Actinoplanes teichomyceticus ATCC 31121: one gene and its partner. The main gene of each other region encodes a partner of the protein of the gene in region 2 in a complex. Links are inferred from orthologs where the notes say so. Each region holds a gene or a part of one and is shown on either strand. Other genes may lie near its edges.

Region 1 (7,472 bases), 1.1 Mb from region 2 along the record:
GTCGGTCCAGGAGGACGGGCCCTCACCGACCGCGAGCACGTCCGGGGTGTAGACCGAGCGCCAGCGCCGGCCGGTCGCCGGGTTGCGGGCCGCGTGCACGGCCAGGCTGGTCGCCATGTCCTCGGTGATCGAGTCCTGGAGCCCGCCGATGCTCTTGAGGGCCGCGATCCGGACCGCGTTGTTGGTGCCGACCAGCATGGCGATGCCCCGCCGGTTGCCGGCCCGCTGCAGCAGCGAGTGGAACAGGTACTGCTGCGACTCGGCCCAGCGGGTGATCAGGTTGTCGTAGTTGCCGTAGATCTGCGGGCCGACCACGAACGCCACATCGGGGTCGCGGAAGTAGCCGAGCAGCCGTTCGCAGAAGTTGGGCAGCGGCACGTGGTCCGGATCGACCGAGACGAACACGTCGTACTCGTCGCCGTGCGCGTCCAGCCAGGCGTTGTAGTTGCCGTGCTTGGTGCGGGCCTTGAAGGCGCCGGCCGGCTGGTTGTACTCCGCGCGGCCGCGCCGGCTGAAGTGCCGTACGCCCAGCCGCTTGCACATCAGCTTGACCAGCGGGTCGTCGCCCTCGTCGAGCAGCCACACCTGGTAGTGCCCGGCGTAGCGGATCCGCCGCGCCGCGCGCAGCGTCTTCTCCACCATCTCGATCGGCTCCTTGCCGGGCACGATGGTGGTCAGGAAGGCCACCCGGGTGCCGGTGTCCGGCACGACCGGGCGCGGATCCCGGGCCCACAGCGTGGCCAGGCTCAGCGTCACCACGTTGACCAGTCGGAACAGCTCGATCGCCGTGGTCGCCACCAGCATGAACGTGGTCGCCACGAAGAGCACCGGGTGCAGCCGCTGGTCGGGCACCTCGATCGCGGCGATCAGCCAGCCGAGGAAGGTGCTCTCGAAGGCGAAGGCGAAGAGCGTGATCAGCAGGGTGCGGATCGGCCGGCGCGGCGTCATCCGGTGCATCGCCACCCGGTACCCGCCGTCCGGGGCGGGCGGCGGGTCGGCGGGACCGGCCAGGACGCTGTACGCGCTGTAGTTGTAGCGGGACGGCAGGATCAGCGTGGCGGCGGCCGACTCGGCCTCCATCGGCGCGCGGCCGGCCGGCGCCCGCTGCCCCGGGATGGGCGGGGTCTCGCGGGCAGGCGGGGAAGCCCCGGGGTCCGGGGTGTGCAGAAGACTCATCGAGGTTCAGGCCGGTACCGCCGGGCGCGGGACCGGGCCCGGTCGAGGGTCCGGCACGGCGGCGGCTCGCGCGGGCCTGGTCCGGGCGCCGGGCGTGCGGTGCGCAGGCCGCGCGCTGCCGGCCCACCGGCGCACGCCGTCGGACGCGCTGACGAGCAGCAGGATACGCACGATGCCCTCCCCGGCCTTGCTGAGCGTATGGTCGAGCACCCTGCACGACGGCGCCGATCGCATGTCGGACATGCTGTCCGATAAGGCGCACGCGGCCGGACTGTCGCCGGGTCGGACTAAGCTGTTCGCACACCCCCGCCCCCCGTGGGCGACCGGGGTCGTTCGTCGTGCCTGCTGGGGGTCCTCGCCATGCAACTCGCCGGTCTGATCCCGGCCGCCCTGCGCGACCGTGGCCTCGCCCGAGCCCGCGACCTGGCCCGTAAGGGCTTCGTCGACTCGGACTCGCTCGACCTCACCGCGCCGGTCTCGCTGCGCCCGTTCGTGGTCGCCACGGTGGCCGGCCCGAGCGGCATCGGCGGCGCCCAGCGCCCGGTGCTCGCCGTCACCGCGACCTCCCGGGAGGCGGACGACCTGGCCGACGCGCTGGGCTGCCTGATCGAGGCGGACCGGGTGGCGGTCTACCCGTCCTGGGAGACGCTGCCGCACGAGCGGCTGTCGCCGCGCTCCGACACGGTGGGGCGCCGGCTGGCCGTGTTGCGCCGGCTGGCCCACCCCGGCGAGAAGCCGCTGCAGGTGGTCGTCGCGCCGGTGCGGTCGCTGCTGCAACCGCAGCTCAAAGGGCTCGGCGACCTGGAGCCGGTGGAGCTGGTCACCGGCCGGGAGGCGGAGCTGGAGGCGATCGCCCGGCGACTGTCCGACATGGCGTACGCGCGGGTCGACCTGGTCACCAAGCGCGGCGAGTTCGCGGTGCGCGGCGGCATCCTGGACGTCTTCCCGCCCACCGACGAGCACCCGTCCCGGGTCGAGTTCTGGGGCGACGAGGTGGAGGAGATCCGCACCTTCGCGGTCGCCGACCAGCGGACCATCGAGCAGGTCCAGCGGCTGTGGGCGCCGCCGTGCCGGGAGCTGCTGCTGACCCCGGCGGTCCGCGCGAAAGCCGCCGCGCTCTCGGCCCGGCATCCGGAGCTGGCCGAGATCCTGGACCGGCTGGCCGAGGGCATCCCGGTCGAGGGGATGGAGTCGCTGGCGCCCGCCCTGCTCGACGGCACCGACAGCATGGAGCTGCTGCTGGACTGCATGCCGGCCGGGACCCACGTGCTGCTCTGCGATCCGGAGCGGATCCGGACGCGGGCGCACGACCTGACCCGTACCTCCGACGAGTTCCTCGAAGCGTCCTGGGCCGCGGCCGCCACCGGCGGCCAGGCGCCGATCGACGTCGGCGCGGTCGCCTTCCGCAGCCTCGCGGACGTGCGGTCGCACGCGGCGACCCTGCGCCAGCCGTGGTGGACCATCTCGCCGTTCGGCCTGGCCGACACCCCGGCGGCGGAGGCCCTGCCGTGGGAGGACGCCGCGACGGTGCAGGTCGCCCCGGACACCGGCGACGCCGTCGCGCTGGCCGCGCAGCCGGTGCCGCTCTACCACGGCGACACCGCCAAGCTGGCCGGCGACCTGTCCGGGTGGGCCGCGGCCGGGTGGGCGATCGCGCTGGTCTTCGAGGGCAAGGGCACCGCGCAGCGGGCCACCGAGCTGCTGCGCGACGCGGGCATCGGGGTCACCCCGGTCGACGCGATCACGGCGCCGATCGCCGACGGCCAGCTGCTGGTCACCTGCGGCGGGCTGAACCACGGCTTCGTCGACGAGGCGTCCCGGCTCGCGGTGATCACCGGCAACGACATCTCCGGCGGCCGGGGCGCGTCCACCAGGGACATGCGCAAGATGCCGGCCCGCCGGCGCAACACCATCGACCCGCTGGAGCTCAAGGCCGGCGACTTCGTGGTGCACGAGCAGCACGGCATCGGGCGGTACGTGGAGCTGGTGCAGCGCACCGTCAACGGCGCCGACCGGGAATACCTGGTGATCGAGTACGCCCCGTCCAAGCGGGGCCAGCCCGGTGACCGGCTCTACGTCCCCACCGACCAGCTCGACCAGCTCTCCCGCTACGTCGGCGGCGAGCAGCCGGCATTGCACAAGATGGGCGGCGCCGACTGGCAGAAGAGCAAGGCGCGGGCCCGGAAGGCGGTCCGGGAGATCGCCGCGCAGCTGATCCAGCTGTACGCGGCGCGCCAGGCCTCCAAGGGGCACTCGTTCGGGCCGGACACCCCGTGGCAGCGCGAGCTGGAGGACGCCTTCCCGTACACCGAGACCCCGGATCAGCTGGCCGCCATTCACGAGGTCAAGCACGACATGGAACTGGCCGTCCCGATGGACAGGCTGATCTGCGGCGACGTCGGGTACGGCAAGACCGAGATCGCGGTGCGCGCGGCGTTCAAGGCGGTGCAGGACGGCAAGCAGGTGGCCGTGCTGGTGCCCACCACGCTGCTCGCCCAGCAGCACTTCAACACGTTCACCGAGCGGATGAGCCAGTTCCCGGTGCAGATCCGGCAGCTGTCCCGGTTCCAGACGCCGAGCCAGGCCGCGCTCGCCCTGGAGCAGGCCGCCGACGGCACCGCGGACATCGTGATCGGCACGCACCGGCTGCTGGCCAAGTCCACCCGCTTCAAGAACCTTGGACTGATCATCGTGGACGAGGAGCAGCGGTTCGGCGTCGAACACAAGGAGCAGCTCAAGGCCCTGCGGGCGTCGGTGGACGTGCTGACCATGTCGGCCACCCCGATCCCGCGGACCCTGGAGATGGCGATCACCGGCATCCGGGAGATGTCGACGATCGCCACCCCGCCGGAGGAGCGGCACCCCGTCCTGACCTACGTCGGGGCGTACGACGACAAGCAGGTCGCCGCCGCCATCCACCGCGAGCTGCTCCGCGACGGGCAGGTCTTCTACCTGCACAACCGGGTCGAGTCGATCGACCGGGCGGCGCGCAAACTGCGCGAGCTGGTGCCCGAGGCGCGGATCGCGGTGGCGCACGGCCAGATGAGCGAGGAGCAGCTGGAGAAGGTGATGGTCGGCTTCTGGGAGAAGGAGTTCGACGTGCTGGTCTGCACCACGATCGTCGAGTCCGGCATCGACATCCCGAACGCCAACACCCTGATCCTGGAGCGCGCCGACCTGCTCGGCCTGGCCCAGCTGCACCAGATCCGCGGCCGGGTGGGCCGGGGGCGGGAGCGGGCGTACGCGTACTTCCTCTACCCCCGGGACAAGCCGCTCACCGAGCACGCGCACGAGCGGCTGGCCACCATCGCCCAGCACACCGAGCTCGGCGCCGGCATGTACGTCGCGATGAAGGACCTGGAGATCCGGGGCGCCGGCAACCTGCTCGGCGGCGAGCAGTCCGGCCACATCGAGGGCGTCGGCTTCGACCTGTACGTCCGGATGGTCGGCGAGGCGGTGCAGGCGTTCAAGGGCGAGCGCCCCGAGGAGGAGGCCGAGGTCAAGATCGATCTGCCGGTCGACGCGCACCTGCCCACCGAGTACATCGCGGTCGAGCGGCTGCGCCTGGAGATGTACCGCAAACTCGCCGAGGCCCGTGACAACGCCCGGCTGGAAGAGGTCGTCGCCGAGATGACCGACCGCTACGGCGAGCCGCCGGCCCAGGTGGTCAACCTGATCGCGGTCGCCCGGTTCCGCCAGCTGGCCCGGGCGTACGGCCTGACCGACGTCTCCATGCAGGGCAAGCACATCCGCTTCTCGCCGCTCGCGCTGATGGACTCCAAGCAGATGCGGCTCAAGCGCTACCACCCGGATTCGGTCTACAAACCGGCGAACGAGCAGGTCAGCGTCCCGCGGCCGATGACCCGCCGGCTCGGGGGCGAGCCGCTGCGCGACCAGGAGTTGCTCCAGTGGTGCGCCCAGCTGCTCTCCGACGTCCTCGGCCCGGCGCCGGCTCCGGCCGCGGCCGCGACGCGCGGGTGATCGGGGGTGGGCGACGTAGATCACATTACGCGTGAGACAGTGTTGACCATGCAGCGTAACCGCCGACTCGCATCCATGGTCGTCGTCGCGTCCCTTGCGCTCGCCGGCCTGTCCGCCTGCCGTTCCGAACCGGCCGTGGCCGCCTACGTCGGCGACACCCGGATCACCGAGAAACGGGTCCAGGACATCTGGGACGACGCGCGTGCCGCGTTCACCCGGAACCCGGCGGCGAGCGCCCCGGCCACCGACCCGGAGACCGGGGCACTCAACGCCCCGGCGAGCGGCACGGACCCGGCCGCCCTGCCGATCACCCGCGCCGACATCGTCAACGTCCTGGTCAGCCGCGAGCTGCTGAACCGGGTCGCGGCCCGGCACAACGTCACGGTGCCCGCCGACCTCGCCTACGACCAGATCGCCGGCAAGCTCCGGCTGCCGGAGAACGCCGAGTACGTCCGGCTGTACACCCAGTACATCGCCCTGCTGAGCGTCGTCGAGCAGTCGGTGCAGCGCCCGGCCCCGCTCACCGACGACGACCTGCGCGACATCTACCAGCGGTTCGGCGCCAACGGGGCGCTGGACGCCGGGACCACCTTCGAGAGCTTCCGCAGCACCCTGCCCGAGCAGGCGGTGCAGCAGCTGCAGGCGGCGGTCACCGTCCGCACCGAGGTACGCGAGATCGCCGAGCCGCTGGACGTCACGATCAACCCGCGTTACCAGCCGCTGGAGATCGGCCTGTACGGCATCCAGAACAGCCAGGTCAGCCCGATCTACCAGCTCGTCGCCGCCGAGCTGGGCGACGAGTCGGCCGTCCCGGTCACCGACGTCAGTTGAGCACCCGGATCGTTCTGCTGGTCACCTCGCCGCGCCTGCCGGCGGGGCTGCTGACCGCGGAGGCGTGGGACACGGTGCGCTCCGGGCCGGTCTTCGCCGCCGCCGAGAGCGAGCAGGCGGCGGCGCTGCGGGCGGCCGGCGTGCCGGTCACCGTGCTGGACACCGACGCGCAGGGGCTGCTCGACGCGATCGGCGGCGCGCCGCTGGCGGTCTGGCTGGCCGGTCCGCACGGCGACCAGCCGTTCGCCCGGCAGCTCGGCCTGCGGCTGGCCCGTGAGCCCGGCCTGGCCGAGCTGGAGCTGATGTACGGCTCCTGGGATCCGCCCGGCGCCCGGCTGCTGGACGCCGTCGCGGTGATGGACCGGCTGGTCTCGCCCGGCGGGGACCCGTGGAAGCGGGCGCAGACCCACCGCACGCTCGCGCCGTACCTGCTGGAGGAGAGCTACGAGGCGTACGACGCGATCGACCGGGACGACCTGGACGAGCTGCGCGAGGAGCTGGGCGACGTGCTGCTGCAGATCGTGCTGCACGCCCGGCTCGCCGAGGAGCTGCCGGACGGCCGGGCCTGGAACGTCGACGACGTGGCCGGGACGCTGGTCGACAAGATGGTGCGGCGCAACCCGCACGTGTTCGCCGGACAGCGGGTCGAGGACCTGGAGGAGATCACCGCCAACTGGGAGCGGATCAAGCGCGAGGAGAAGGCGCGGGAGTCCGTACTGGACGGGGTGGCGCTGAGTCAGCCGGCGCTGGCGCTGGCCGCCAAGATCCTGCAGCGGGCGCGGCGGGGCGCGGTGGACGTGCCCCTCCCGGCCGGCGACGACCTCGGCGCGGTGCTGTTGCGGCTGGTCGCCGAGGCCCGCGCCGCCGGCCTCGATCCCGAGGCCGCGCTGCGGCAGACCGCCCTGGCGTACGCACAAGCCGTGCGAGCAGCGGAAAACGCCGGAGCCGCCGAGTAGTTTTCTGGACATGCCGGAGTTCGCGCCGCTCGCCGAACGCATCGTCGACGCTCTCCTGGAGAGCGATCCCGTCACCGCCCTGCACGCGGGCGATCACCGCTTCGACGATCGCCTGCCCGACCTCTCCGCCACCGGCGTCACGGCCCGGGCCGCCATGCTGCGCGACGCGGCCGACACGCTCACCGGGGTCGACGCCGACGTGCTCGACCCCGAGGAGCAGGTCGACCACGCCATCCTGGCCGCCGCGGTCGAGCGCGGGCTGTTCGAGCTGACCGCGGTCCGCGAGCACGAGTGGAACCCGCTGGAGCACAACCCCGGCCCGCTGCTGCACGCTCTGCTGGCCCGGCCGTTCGCGCCCGCGCAGGAGCGTCTGGTGAGCCTGCGTGGCCGGCTCGCCGCCCTGCCGGACGCGCTGGCCGGCGCCCGCGCGGTGCTGCGCGACGTGCCCCGCGTCCACGCCGAGACCGCGGCCGGGCAGTTCGCCGGCACGGCCGGGCTGATCCGTGACCAGCTGCCCGCCCTGCTGGC
Region 2 (6,752 bases):
CACGTCGGCCTCGCCCTGCGAACCGCCGTACATCTGGCTGCAGAAGTGGTGCACCAGGTCGCCGGTGCTCAGCTCCTCGACCTTGTCCACCACCCACCCGCGCTGGCCGCGAACCCGGCCGTCACGGACGTGGAACACCTGGACGGCGGCCTCCAGCGGGTCCTCGGCGAAGGCCACCACGTCGGCGTCGGTGCCGTCGCCCAGCACCACGGTCTGTTTCTCCATGGCCCGGCGCAGCGCCGCGATGTCGTCACGCAGCCGGGCGGCACGCTCGAACTCCAGCTCGTCGGAGGCGCGCATCATGTCGCGCTCCAGCCGCTTGACGAACGTGTCGGTCCGGCCCGCCATGAAATCGCAGAAGTCGTCGACGATGGCCCGGTGCTGCTCGGCGGTGACCTGGCCGGTGCACGGGGCGGAGCACTTGCCGATGTAGCCCAGCAGGCAGGGGCGGCCGATCTGGCTGCTGCGCTTGAACACCCCGGCCGAGCACGTGCGCGCCGGGAAGACCCGCAGCAGCAGGTCCAGGGTCTCGCGGATGGCCCAGGCGTGCGAGTACGGCCCGAAGTAGCGCACACCCTTGCGTTTCGCCCCGCGCATCACCTGCAGCCGGGGGAACTCCTCGTTCACCGTGACGGCGAGGAACGGGTACGACTTGTCGTCGCGGTACTTGACGTTGAAGCGTGGGTCGAACTCCTTGATCCAGGAGAACTCCAGCTGCAACGCCTCCACCTCGGTGCCGACCGTGACCCAGTCGACGCTGCCGGCGGTGGTGACCATCTGCTGGGTGCGCGGGTGCAGCGACCACACGTCGGCGAAGTACGAATTGAGCCGGTTACGCAGGCTCTTCGCCTTGCCGACGTAGATCACCCGGCCGGCCGGATCGCGGAAGCGGTAGACGCCCGGAGCGTCCGGGATGGTACCGGGCGCCGGGCGATAAGTGGACGGGTCTGGCACAACCACAACAGTAGTGCGTGGGACTGACAGAATTGCCCGACCGGAGGTCCGGTGCCGCCGCCACGGCGCCGGATCTCCGGCCGGTGCGCGGAGCGCCCGTTCCGCCGCGGAGTGTCAGGCCGCGACGATGTTGTCGCCGTCCACCTTGACCTTGGTCTCGGCGAGCGGCTTCTGCGCCGGGCCGGAGACCGGGGAGCCGGTCTCGATGGAGAACTTCGCGCCGTGGCACGGGCAGTTGATCGTGCCGTTCTTCACCTCGCCGACCTCGCAGCCCTGGTGCGTGCAGATCTTGGTGAACGCCTTGTAGGTGCCCTGCTTGGGCTGGGTGATGACGTAGTCGCCCTGGATGATGCCGCCACCGGCGGGCACGTCGGCGACCAGCGCGAGCGCCGCGCCCGCCGCGGAGTCGCCGCCGCCGGTGCTGCCGCCCTGCGCGTCGGCGCCCTTGCTGCCGGCCGGGGCGGGATCGGCGGCGAAGTCCGAGCCGTTCGGGTTGGTGCCGCTGGTGTCGGTGCCGCAGGCGGCCAGGACCGCGGCGGCGCCGAGGCCGCCGGCGCCCAGCAGGACGACGCGGCGGGTCGAAGCGGGGCCCGTCTGCTCCACCTGGGTGTCGGCGCCGGTCCCGGTCTGCACGTCAGTCATGTATCGCCCTCCAGTACCTGGTGTCCGCGCCCGAAGTCACGCGGAGTCGACCTTGAGTACGCGGCCGCCACCGCGATCGGTTCATGCGTGCGGTGAGATTAACTCGCCGCCAGGCGGCGGCTTTCCCGATTCGTACGCATCCGGACGGCCGGTTTCGCCGGTGATGTCGCATGCCGGCCGTCCCGCTCGACCCTAGGAGACCGGAGCGGCGGCATCGCTATGAGCCGGCTAAGAATTTTCTAAATCAATTTTCCCGCGGTGGCACACTTCCGGTCCCTCCCGGAGCCCCGCCGTCCCGCCGCGACGTCCCCCGCTCGCACTCGCCCGCGGCCGCCCCACGCGAAGCTCCCAGCGGGAACGGGCCGGGCGGAGCACCGGACGCGAGCGAACCGGCGCCGGACACGGCTCGCGGCGGCCGGCCCGCGAGGACCGGCCGCCGCGAGCGACGTACGAAAGGGTCAGACCGCGGCCTTGGCCCGCGACCGCGCCGCCCGCGGCTTGGTCGCGCCGGCCGCCCGGGACCCGGTCGCCCGCTCCCCGTTGGCCTTGGCCGCCCGCGCGGTCGCGGCCGGCGACCCGGTCGGCTCGCCCTCCAGGCCCAGCATGTGACGCAGGAACTGCCCGGTGTGACTCTCCGGCACCTCGGCCAGCTCCTCCGGCGTCCCGGCGGCCAGCACCAGGCCGCCCTTGCTGCCCCCCTCCGGGCCCATGTCGATCAGCCAGTCCGCGGTCTTGATCACGTCGAGGTTGTGCTCGATCGTGATCACCGTGTTGCCCTTGTCGACCAGCCCGTTGAGCACCAGCAGCAGCTTGCGGATGTCCTCGAAGTGCAGGCCGGTGGTCGGCTCGTCGAGCACGTAGACGGTCCGGCCGGTGGAGCGTTTCTGCAGCTCGGAGGCGAGCTTGACGCGCTGCGCCTCACCACCGGAGAGGGTGGTCGCGGGCTGGCCGAGCCGGACGTAGCCCAGCCCGACGTCGACCAGGGTGCGCAGGTGCCGGTGGATGGCCGGCATCGCCTCGAAGAAGCCCGCCGCCTCCTCGATCGGCATCTCCAGCACCTCGGAGATGGTCTTGCCCTTGTAGTGCACCTCCAGGGTCTCCCGGTTGTACCGGGCGCCCTTGCACACCTCGCACGGGACGTACACGTCCGGCAGGAAGTTCATCTCGATCTTGATGGTGCCGTCGCCGGAGCAGTTCTCGCAGCGGCCGCCCTTGACGTTGAACGAGAACCGGCCCGGGCCGTAGCCCCGCACCTTGGCCTCGGCGGTCTCCGCGAACAGCTTGCGGATGTGGTCGAAGACACCGGTGTAGGTGGCCGGGTTGGACCGCGGGGTACGCCCGATCGGCGACTGGTCCACCCCGACGACCTTGTCCACGTTCTCCAGCCCGGTGACCTTGGTGTGCCGGCCGGGAACCTGGCGGGCGCCGTTGATCTGGTTCGCCATGACGGTGTGCAGGATGTCGTTGACCAGCGTCGACTTGCCGGAGCCGCTGACCCCGGTGACCGCGATGAACTGGCCGAGCGGGAACGGCACGGTGAGGTTGCGCAGGTTGTGCTCCCGCGCCCCGTGCACGACCACCTCCCGGCCCGGGGTCTGCGGCCGCCGGCCGGACGGCACCGGGATCGACTTGCGCCCGGAGAGGTACGCCCCGGTCGGCGAGTGCTCGTTGGCCAGCAGGCCCTCGACCGTCCCGCTGTGCACGATCTTGCCGCCGTGCTCCCCGGCGCCCGGGCCGATGTCGACGATCCAGTCCGCGGTGCGGATGGTGTCCTCGTCGTGCTCCACCACGATCAGCGTGTTGCCCAGGTTGCGCAGCCGGACCAGGGTCTCGATCAGCCGGTGGTTGTCCCGCTGGTGCAGCCCGATGGACGGCTCGTCCAGCACGTAGAGCACGCCGACCAGGCCGGAGCCGATCTGGGTGGCGAGCCGGATGCGCTGCGCCTCGCCGCCGGAGAGGGTGCCGGCGCCCCGGTCGAGCGAGAGGTAGTCCAGGCCGACGTCGACCAGGAAGCGCAGGCGGGCGTTGATCTCCTTGAGCACCCGCTCGGCGATCATCTTCTGCCGGTCGTCGAGCTGGAGCCCGGCGAGCAGCTCGGCGCACTCGCCGACGGACAGGTTGCACACCTCGGCGATGCTCTTGCCGGCCACGGTCACCGCCAGCACCTCCGGCTTGAGCCGGGCGCCGCCGCAGACCGAGCAGGGCACGTCGCGCATGTACCCCTCGTACTTCTCGCGCGACCAGTCGCTCTCGGTGTCGTTGTGGCGCCGCTCGATCCACTGCACCACGCCCTCGAAGCCGGTGTAGTAGGAGCGCTCCCGGCCGTACTTGTTGCGGTACCGCACGTGGACCTGGTCGTCGGCGCCGTACAGGATGGTCTTCTGCGCCCGGCTGGGCAGCGCCCGCCAGGGCGCGTCCAGGCTGAAGCCCTCGGCCTTGGCCAGCGCCTCCAGCAGGCGCAGGAAGTACTCCTGGGTGGTGCCGCCGGACCACGGCTGGATCGCGCCCTGGTTGAGGCTCTTCTCCTCGTCCGGGATGATCAGCTCCGGGTCGACCTCCTTCTTCGTGCCGAGGCCGGAGCACTCGGGACAGGCGCCGTAGGGCGCGTTGAAGGAGAACACCCGGGGTTCGAGGTCCTCGATCGCCAGCGGGTGGTCGTTCGGGCAGGCCAGGTGCTCGGAGAAGCGGCGTTCACGCTCCGGGTCGCCCTCCGGCAGGTCGACGAAGTCGAGCAGGATCACGCCGCCGGACAGCCCGAGCGCGGACTCCACCGAGTCGGTCAGGCGCTGCTTGCTGCTCGCCTTGACGCTGAGCCGGTCGACCACCACCTCGATGGTGTGCTTCTCCTGCTTCTTCAGTTTCGGCGGCTCGGTGAGCGGGTGCACCACGCCGTCGACCCGGGCCCGGGCGTAACCCTTGGCCTGGAGCTCGGCGAAGAGATCGACATATTCCCCCTTGCGGCCCCGGACGACCGGCGAGAGCACCATGAACCGGGTGCCCTCCGGCATGGCGAGCACCCGGTCGACGATCTGCTGCGGGGTCTGCTTGCTGATCCGCTCGCCGCAGACCGGGCAGTGCGGGATGCCGGTGCGGGCGAACAGCAGTCGCAGGTAGTCGTAGACCTCGGTGATGGTGCCCACGGTCGAGCGCGGGTTGCGCGAGGTCGATTTCTGGTCGATCGAGACGGCCGGGGACAGGCCCTCGATGAAGTCGACGTCCGGCTTGTCCATCTGGCCGAGGAACTGCCGCGCGTACGACGAGAGCGACTCGACGTAACGGCGCTGTCCCTCGGCGAAGATCGTGTCGAACGCGAGGCTGGACTTGCCCGAACCGGAGAGCCCGGTGAAGACGATCATGGCGTCGCGGGGCAGATCAAGGTTGACGTCGCGAAGGTTGTGCTCGCGAGCGCCACGAATAGTCAGTCGGTCGGCCACTGCCAGCCTCTCCGTACATGTGTTTGAAGTCGAGCAGACACTCTAGCCACGCGGTATGACATTTTTCGGCGGCCTAGGTGCAGCGCCTCGCACATGGCGGACATTCCCGCAGAACGGACCTTGGACCGTCACTCGGCCGGGGGAACCGGCAACGACCGTACGTCCCAGATCTCCACCCCGCCGACGAGCTGCGGCTCACCGAGCGCGTCGGTCAGGGTGGCCCGCAGCGCCGGGGCGTTCTGGCTCTGCGGCACCAGCACCACCACCGACGCCCGCCAGTACACCAGATCCGCCACGATCCGCTTGCGCGCCTCGTCGTTCAGGTACGGCCGCATCCCGGTCAGTTGCACCTGGATCAGCAGCTCGGAGGTGAACCGGACCGGCGCCCGCCAGGAGCCGGTACGGTCGCCCGGCGGGTCGGTCGGGCCCATGAAGTAGCCGCGGGGCACCGCGAAGTCCAGGTTCTGCAGGGTGGCCCAGCGCTGCGCGGTGCGCCCCACGGTCACGTCCGGCAGCGGGACCGGCACCAGGGTCCGGCCCGGCGGCACGTAGCGCTTCCAGATCCCGGCGGTCAGGAACTCGGGCAGCGGGTCGCCCGGGATCACCGGCACCGGGGTCGGGAAGAGCGGGACCAGCGCCAGCGCCATGCCGGCCCAGAACCGCCGCCGGCGCCCCGGCGACGACCACCGGATCCGGTCGGCGGCCAGCGCCAGCAGCACCCCGGCGATCGTGGCCGGCACCATGGCGAACCGGGTGACGCTCACCAGGTCGATCACCGGCACGTGGCTGATCAGGCCGAACGGCAGCGGGATCGACGTCCGGGTCCCGCCCGCCTGCAACCTCGGCCCCATCGAGGCCAGCAGCAGCACCAACCCGGCGACGGCCGCCGACCGGGCCGCCGCCGAACGCCACAGCATCCGGGTCGCCACCACGATCATGACCAGGCCGACCGGGCCGAAGAACGTGTTGTCCTCGGTGGCGCTGACACTCAGCCGCTGGGCCAGCGTCTCCGACCCGGCCACGGACTGCCGCGGGAAGGCGGCCACCGAGAACAGGTCGGTGACGAAGTCCGACGGGGCGAACGGCTGACCGTGGTAGTTGCCCGGCGCGAAGAACTGGTACCACAGAGGGTAACCGGCCAGCGTCAGCGCGACCCCGGCGGCCACGCCGAGCCCGGCCACGAAACGCCGCGCCACCGCGCGCGCCACACCCGGGCGCATCACCGTGTAGGAGATCACGAAGATGCCCATGGTGAGCGCGATGAACAGCAGCGTCTCCTCGTTGATGAAGATCTGCAGCACGATCAGCAGGCCCAGCACGATCCCGCCGCGTACCGCCCGGCCCGGCTCGCGCAGCCGCAGCACCTGCCACACGATCAGCGGGACCAGGTACTGGTTGACGAAGTTCACATGGCCGCTGGCGTGCGAGATCATGGTGGGGGCGAACCCGCACCACGCCGCGCCGATCAGCGCCGCCACCCGGCTGCGCACCAGATGCCGGGCGAACAACCAGTACCAGGCCGCCGCGGTGCCGGCCAGGCCCAGGGTCAGCAGCAGCGCGACCGACACCCCGGCGCCCAGGAAGTGGGTGACCGGGGCCAGCGGCAGACTGAGCGCCAGGGTCGAGGTGTTCGCCATCATGTTCACGCCGACCGGCGCGTTCACGTGGGCCTCGAAGAACGGCGAGGCGCCGTCGAAGACCACCCGCTCGCCGTGCGCCAGC

The links.
Region 1: the proteins of uvrA (region 2) and mfd are in contact, whole or in part, in a crystal structure (PDB 4DFC), measured with the Escherichia coli proteins. The link is inferred for Actinoplanes teichomyceticus ATCC 31121 from one-to-one orthologs.

What each region holds. Positions count from the first base shown.
Region 1 is NZ_CP023865.1:796,044-803,515, forward strand. What follows is about bases 1,152-5,357. They hold mfd (transcription-repair coupling factor), read left to right. Parts: upstream 1,152-1,536; coding sequence 1,537-5,157; downstream 5,158-5,357. Other genes in these bases: ACTEI_RS03695 (glycosyltransferase family 2 protein), read right to left, coding at 1,152-1,176; ACTEI_RS03705 (hypothetical protein), read left to right, coding at 5,206-5,357. Outside these bases: more of ACTEI_RS03695, read right to left, coding at 1-1,151; more of ACTEI_RS03705, read left to right, coding at 5,358-5,988; ACTEI_RS03710 (nucleoside triphosphate pyrophosphohydrolase), read left to right, coding at 5,985-6,944; ACTEI_RS03715 (DUF885 domain-containing protein), read left to right, coding at 6,955-7,472. UniProt on the Escherichia coli protein: Couples transcription and DNA repair by recognizing RNA polymerase (RNAP) stalled at DNA lesions. Mediates ATP-dependent release of RNAP and its truncated transcript from the DNA, and recruitment of nucleotide excision repair machinery to the damaged site.
Region 2 is NZ_CP023865.1:1,882,151-1,888,902, reverse strand. What follows is about bases 1,855-5,340. They hold uvrA (excinuclease ABC subunit UvrA), read right to left. Parts: upstream 5,031-5,340; coding sequence 2,055-5,030; downstream 1,855-2,054. Other genes in these bases: ACTEI_RS08590 (hypothetical protein), read right to left, coding at 5,159-5,340. Outside these bases: excinuclease ABC subunit UvrC, read right to left, coding at 1-954; ACTEI_RS08600 (Rieske (2Fe-2S) protein), read right to left, coding at 1,069-1,596; more of ACTEI_RS08590, read right to left, coding at 5,341-6,752. UniProt on the Escherichia coli protein: The UvrABC repair system catalyzes the recognition and processing of DNA lesions. UvrA is an ATPase and a DNA-binding protein. A damage recognition complex composed of 2 UvrA and 2 UvrB subunits scans DNA for abnormalities.